Regions from separate parts of the Herbiconiux sp. J20-20 genome, predicted to be linked through region 2. Evidence: predicted binding sites of a transcription regulator. Region 2 holds the regulator's gene; each other region holds the start of a gene.
The links. Region 2 encodes LexA, which represses DNA repair genes until DNA is damaged. Its sites were predicted from a motif close to TCGAACANNTGTTCGA; they were not measured.
Positions count from the first base shown of each region.

Region 1 (2,259 bases), 1.1 Mb from region 2:
GCGGAATCGCGACAAGCTCTCGCTCGCCCGGCCGCCCGCCCGCGCGAGGTCGTTCATCGATCCGCCACCCCTGGTTGTGCACGAGGAGGTGATGGAACCTACACAGCAGCACGCCCCGATCAACATCGGTTCGTCCGCCGCCCGCCCAGCCGTCGAGGTGATGGGCCTCACACCACGACGGCGGTCGGTCGCAGCCGGGGCAGCGGCATCCGCCGTCTCGCGCGGCGAGCGCGACGCGCTGCCGTTCGGTGAAGAGGCGCTGGGTGCGGCCCACGTCGAGAACGCGGTCGCCGTCGAAGGCGATGGGGACAGCACCGGACGCGCAGGCAACCCGCTGTGCGGTGGCGATCGAGACCCGCGCCCGGTTGCCCTCCAGCGTGGCGGCGCCGACGCCGGAGACGAGCGCCTGGCGGTCGACGTGGATGCTCACCCCGGGCCTCCGCTGGGCGAACACCCGTCCGCGGTCGGCGGCTCCCGCGATGCGCACCATGTCGACGAACGCGTCGAGCATCAACTGGCCGGTGGTGCGCGGATCGCGCACCACGGTCTCGGCGCGCGCGACCGCCTCGGGATCGACGAATCGCGGACCGCCGCGGCGCGGCGCCGTCACCAGGTCGAAGGCCTCGGTCACGAGCGCGGCCGACTCCGGGTCGAGCAGCCCCGACAGCTTGGTCATGCCGTCGTGCTGCGGACTCAGACGCAGAAACCGCTGCCGCCGAAGCGCCTCTTCGCGGTTCGACACCCCGTCCGCGTCGAGCGTGTCGCGCATCGCGCGAGCCTCCGTGGCGAGCTGCCGCACCGAGAGCTCCGGGGCGACGGTCACCAGCAGCGCTTCGGCCTCCGCCAGCCGCTCGGCGTCGACCGAGTCGCCCGGCTCGCCGAGCCCGGAGCGGATCGCGTCCGCCGCCCGCACCGACAGCTCCCCCGCGTCGACGGCCACGATGAGAGGCGGCGCGCTCTCGGCCTCCTGCGAGGCCGCCATCAGCTCGCCGACGCGCACCAAGGCTCGCGCCTCCCCCGCCGTCACCCCCGCGAGACGCTCGAGCAGCTGCTCCGGCGAGCGCGCCCCTTCCCGCTGGGCGAGGCCCTGGTAGCCGAACTCGCGGGCCGAGCGGCGGGCGACCTCGGCGGCGACCCGCGCGGCCCCGGCATCGATCTCGCGCCGCAGCGCCGCGAACTCGCGTTGACGATCCAGCAGCTCCGGATCGGTGAGCCGGTCGAGCGCCTCGGTGGGCGGCACGCGCAGAACGCGCGGGGCCGCAAGAACCGAGGACGGGGAGCCTGACATGACCCCATTTTCTCACTGTTCGAACATATGTTCGAGAGTTTCGAACAAGTTCTCACATTTGATGCTGTGGAGGAGACGATGCGCATCCCGCACCCTCGCGAGGCGCTGCCCTACTCCTCGACCGGATGCCCCTCGGCGTCGCGGACTCCCGCCGCGTAGCCCTCGTTCCAGGCCTCGTCCGAGCCGACGCGGAACAGGTCCTCCTCGGCCGGCCGCACCAGCGACCGCGCGCCCGGCTCGTCGAGCGCGCCCACGAGGTGCCCCAGGCCGCGCACCACCGCGACCGGCACCGCCGACGCCTTGCCCTTGACCAGGTCGGCCGCCGCCGCGATCTCATCGGCCACCGCCACGATCGTCGCCTCCAGGGCGACCCCGTTGGCGTCGGTGCGACCGCGCCAGTCCTCGACGACGCGGAGGCCTGCGGCGCCGATCGCCGCATCCGTCTGGCCGATGCGCCAGGCACGTCCGAGCGTGTCGGTGATCACGATGCCGAGCTCGACTCCGAAGCGCTCCCGCAGCGCGGCGCAGAGCGCGCGGGCGGAGGCGTCGGGGTCCTCCGGCAGCAGCAGCACCACCCCGTCGGGGGCGTTCGAGCCGTCGACGCCGGCCGCCGCCATGACGAGCCCGAGCGGGTTCTCGACGATGCGCGTCACGCCCTTCGCGTGCGGGCGCGAGGCGACGAGCCGCACCGTCTGCGCGGTGATCGCGTCCTCGCGATCGGCCGCCGCGATCGCGCGCCCCTCGGCCTTCGAGACGACCTTCGAGGTGACCGCCAGGATGTCGCCGTCCCGCATGCCGCCTGCGGCATCCAGCGCGTCGCCGATGATCGCCGCGAGATCGTCGCCCACCGTGATCTCGGGGATGCCGGGCAGCCCCCATACCTCCAGCCGCATGTCGCTCATCGGCTCAGCCCCGGCAGGACCTCACGGCCGAAGACCTCGAGGAACTCGCGCTGGTTGCGCCCGACGTTG
Region 1 is NZ_CP195122.1:888,917-891,175, forward strand. It holds gene ACR3ZA_RS04310 (DUF222 domain-containing protein) at 1-1,288, opposite strand, end outside; gene ACR3ZA_RS04315 (coenzyme F420-0:L-glutamate ligase) at 1,399-2,190, opposite strand; gene ACR3ZA_RS04320 (TIGR03557 family F420-dependent LLM class oxidoreductase) at 2,187-2,259, opposite strand, start outside.
Region 1: a site for LexA is predicted at 1,308-1,323, ahead of ACR3ZA_RS04310 (DUF222 domain-containing protein). Genes of this name have one in related genera too.

Region 2 (2,259 bases):
CGAAGATCGAGCTCGACCGGCGACGCATCCACACCCGCATGGCGAAGCTTCGCCGCCAGATCAAGGGCTTCGCTCCCGCGCGGGAGGCGAAGCGGGCGAACCGCGACCGGTTCGAGGTGCCGAGCGTCGCGATCGCGGGCTACACCAACGCGGGCAAGTCGAGTCTGCTGAACCGCCTCACGCGCGCGGGCGTGCTCGTCGAGAACGCGCTGTTCGCGACGCTGGACCCCACGGTGCGGCGCAGCCAGACGCCGGACGGGCGCCAGTTCACCCTGGCCGACACGGTCGGCTTCGTGCGCCACCTGCCTCACCAGCTCGTCGAGGCGTTCCGCTCGACGCTCGAGGAGGTCGGCAACTCCGACGTCATCGTGCACGTGGTGGACGCCTCGCATCCCGACCCGGCGGCGCAGCTCGCGACGGTGCGCGACGTGATCGGCGATGTGGGGGCGCGCGACCTTCCCGAGATCGTCGCCTTCAACAAGGCGGATCTGGTCGACGAGAACGACCGCATCCTGCTGCGCGGGCTGGAGCCGGGCGCCGTCTTCGTCTCGGCCCGCACCGGGGAGGGCATCGACGAGCTGCGCGCGCGGATCGCCGAACTGCTGCCGCACCCCGATGTCGAGCTCGACATCCTGGTGCCGTACGATCGCGGCGATCTGGTGTCGCTCGCGCACCAGCGGGCGCGCGTCGTCGACACCGCGTACGAGGAGGCCGGCACGCGCCTGTCGCTGCTGGCCACCGCGCGGGTGGCGGAGCAGCTGCGCGCGGCGGTGGGGGCGAGCGACGCGGCGGAGGCCGTCGAGACCGACTAGACGGAGCGGAGCACCGCGACGACCTTGCCGAGCACCTCGGCTTCGTCGCCGAGGATCGGCTCGAAGGCGGAGTTGCGCGGCAGCAGCCAGGTGTGGCCGTCCCGCTGACGGAAGACCTTCACGGTGGCCTCGCCGTCGAGCATGGCGGCGACGATCTCGCCGTTCTGCGCCTCGCGCTGCTGGCGCACGACCACCCAGTCGCCGTCGCAGATCGCGGCGTCGATCATCGACTCGCCGACGACCTTGAGCATGAACAGGTCGCCCTTGCCGACGAGTTGGCGGGGGAGCGGGAAGACCTCATCCACCTGCTGATCGGCGGTGATCGGGATTCCGGCGGCGATTCGGCCGACCAGCGGCACCATGGCGGCATCGCCGACCGGGATGGCGGTCTCGGCCTCGTCGGTTCCGGGCAGATCGATGAGGACCTCGAGGGCGCGCGGGCGGTTGGGGTCACGGCGCAGGTAGCCGCTCAGCTCGAGCTGCCCCAGCTGGTGCGTCACGCTCGACAGCGAGGCGAGGCCGACGGCGTCGCCGATCTCGCGCATGCTCGGCGGGTAGCCCCGCGAGGCGACCGAGCGCTGCACGAATTCCAGAATGGCGCGCTGCTTGTCGCTCAGGCTGGTGCGCCGGCGGGTTCCCGGGCGACCGTTCTCGGTCGAATCGATCTCGCTCATCGCATCCTCCTGAAGGCGTTGTATGTCGAGGTGAGCCCAATGTCGGTGGCCTCTGGTCGAATCTCCTCAACGATCGAAACTGTATCCGTTCCGACTCGCCCGAGCAAACAAATGTTCGAGTGTGTCGCACATCGGCTGCGAGAAACTCCCGATCAGTACTTGAACATATGTTCGATCGAAGATATGTTCGGAACACAGCTTCGGATCCGGTCGCCCGGCCGTGACCGGATCCGAGCTGTCCAACGACTCGAGAGCGAGGAACGACAGATGAGCACCATGGTGATGAATCCGACCGTCGTCGCACTGCCGCGTCTGCGGCTCACCCCGCGCGGTCGTGCCGTCTTCGGCACGCTGGCCGCCATCCCGCTCGTGCTGCTGGCGCTCGCGCTCGGCGTGGGCGCGCCCAGCGCCGATGCGGGCGCCACGGCCTCCCTCGACACCTTCAGCTATGTCTCGGTCGCGCCGGGGCAGTCGCTCTGGCAGGTCGCCGAGACGCTCGCCCCCGGGGCCGACCCGCGCGAGGTCATCGCCGACATCATGGCGCTGAACCAGCTGGCGTCGAGCGCGGTGGAGCCGGGGCAGAAGCTCGCCATTCCGACCGCCTACGCTCCCTGATCGGTGAGGCTGCGTCGGGCAGCGCTCGCGGGCCCGACTGAGCTCCGCGACCCTCAGTAGACTCGGCGAGTGGTATCGCTCTCCGACCTCCCGATTCGTGACGACCTCCGCGGTCAGACCCCTTACGGGGCACCGCAGCTGCACGTGCGCTACGCGCT
Region 2 is NZ_CP195122.1:2,407,068-2,409,326, forward strand. It holds gene hflX (GTPase HflX) at 1-812, shown strand, start outside; gene lexA (transcriptional repressor LexA) at 809-1,486, opposite strand; gene ACR3ZA_RS11655 (LysM peptidoglycan-binding domain-containing protein) at 1,754-2,101, shown strand; gene ACR3ZA_RS11660 (histidinol-phosphate transaminase) at 2,171-2,259, shown strand, end outside.

Region 3 (2,259 bases), 980 kb from region 2:
CGGTGGCGGATGCCTCGGCGCCGGACGCTCCGCCGGACGCCCCTCCCACTAGCGTCGAGGCATGACCGTCAGCTGGGCCGGGATCGCCGCCGACTACGACCGCTCATTCGGTTTGATGTGCGCGGGCGCGGTGCCGGCGCTGCTGGATGCAGTGGGGATGCCTGCGGCTCGCGGGGACGCTCTCCTCGACGCGGGATGCGGCACCGGCGTCGCCGCCGCCGAAGCCGTCGCTCGCGGCTGGCAGGTCACCGGCGTGGATGTCGAACAGAGCATGGTGTCGTTCGCGCGGGAGCGGGTGCCCGGGGCGCGGTTCGAGGTGGGTGAGCTGGCGCGGCTCCCGTACGGGGATGAAACGTTCGCCGCGGTGGTGGCGAACTTCGCGGTGAACCATGTGGGGCATCCGGATCGATGTCTCGCGGAGCTGCGGCGGGTGGCCAGGCCTGGCGCGCCGATCGCGGTCACGGTGTGGCCATGGCAGCCGACCGAGCTGAACCAGCTGTGGGCGGCGATCATCGACGAGACCGGCACGAAGCCTGAGGGCGGGTTCGTGATGCCGGAGGCGAGCGACTTCGCGCGCACCGAAGACGGGGTGTCGGGGCTGCTCGCGGCCAGCGGGTTCGCGGTGCGGGAAGCGCGGCGGGTGTCGTGGGAGTTCACCGTTTCGGCGGACGACCTGTGGGCAGGCGTCGCGGCGGGCCTCGGCACGATCGGGCAGGCGTACGCGGCGACGACGGATGCGGGGCGCGCGGCGATCGAGCTTGCGTATCGGGAGCGGGTGGCGGGTCTCGGGCCGGTGCTGCGGTATCCGGTCGAGGCGGTGCTCGTGGCGGGGGTGCGGCGTAGGTTGCGGCGGGGGTTGCGGCGGGGTTGCGGCAACACTTGACATCGGGGCGGCATCCTGGTTGGTTAGTTACTGTACTAATTAACCCACTGACTAGGAGATGTCATGTCCACCACCCACACCACCGCGAACACGACCGCCGCTGCCTCCGTGAAGGACCTGCCCTGGTACGCCGTTCCCGGCATCCTCGCGATCCTCATGCTCAGCTCCGGAGGCTTCTTCCTGATGCTCGCGCAGGGAATCGCGATCATGTCAGGCACGAACTACTGAGGCGCCCGACCGGCCACGGCGAGCCCACCGTCCGGGTCGCACCTCGCCCCACCTCTCGCACAGCACCCCGCTCGCCGATCGGCGGTCGGGGTGCCGTGCATTGCGACCGTCGACTCCTCCACAGGCTCGGTTTCGCGAAGAACTTGTACTAGTACATATCTTCGAATATTGGGAGAATTGCCCCATGACGACGACCACCTTCCCCGCCTTCGCGGACCCGACGGTGCCGTTCGTCGCCCCCACCCCGTCATCCTTCGGCGACCTCAGCGACGAGGCCGTGGTCGACCTGCAGCGCACCCTCGGCGAGCTGCGGCGACGCGTCGATGCGGTGTCGTCGGCGGTCGCCGGAGAGTTGGCCCGCCGCTCGCGGCATGACCTCGGCTTCGAGGGGCTCGCGCAGCGGCTCGGCGCTCGCACCCCCGAGGCGCTGATCGCACGGGTCACCGGATCGTCGACGCGCGAGGCCGCCGCGCTCGTCCGGGTCGGTTCTCTGGTCGCCGACGCGGAACAGTTCGAGTCGCGGCCCACCGTCGACGACGACAGCCCGTCCGGGCCGCTCGGCGACGCCGACCCCGCGGCTGGCGGCGGCACGGGTTCGGGCACAGACTCGGGCACAGACTCGGGCCCGGGTTCGACTTGGGGCTCTGGCTCGGACTCGACTCCGACGCCGTGGCTGCATCCCGTGGCTCACGCCGTCAATGCCGGGCGACTCTCGGTCGGCGCGGCCGATGCGATCCGCACCGCGCTTCGTGCGCCGGGCCCCGAGGTCAGCGTCGGGGCGCTCAACGCCGCCGTGGCCGGGCTGATCGCCGATGCCGCGGGTCTCACCCCCGAGCAGTTGGCGGCGCGGGCACGAGACGTGCGGGCCGCGCTCGACGAAGCGGGCGTCCAGGAACGGGAGCGCGAACTGCGCGAGCGCCGGTACCTGCGCCTCGTGCCGCAGCCCGACGGCATGACGCGGGTGCACGGCCTGCTCGACCCCGAGTCGGCGGCGATCGTCGTCGCCTCGGTCGATGCGGCCACGTCACCGCGACGCGGCGGGCCGCGCTTCGTCGACAGCAGTTCGCTCGCCCGTCGCGCCGGGCGAATCGGCAAGCCCAGCGCGGCGGCAGAGCTCTCCGACGGTCGGCTCTTGGCGGCCCAACACA
Region 3 is NZ_CP195122.1:766,483-768,741, forward strand. It holds gene add (adenosine deaminase) at 1-65, shown strand, start outside; gene ACR3ZA_RS03750 (methyltransferase domain-containing protein) at 62-883, shown strand; gene ACR3ZA_RS03755 (hypothetical protein) at 947-1,111, shown strand; gene ACR3ZA_RS03760 (DUF222 domain-containing protein) at 1,296-2,259, shown strand, end outside.
Region 3: a site for LexA is predicted at 1,261-1,276, ahead of ACR3ZA_RS03760 (DUF222 domain-containing protein). Genes of this name have one in related genera too.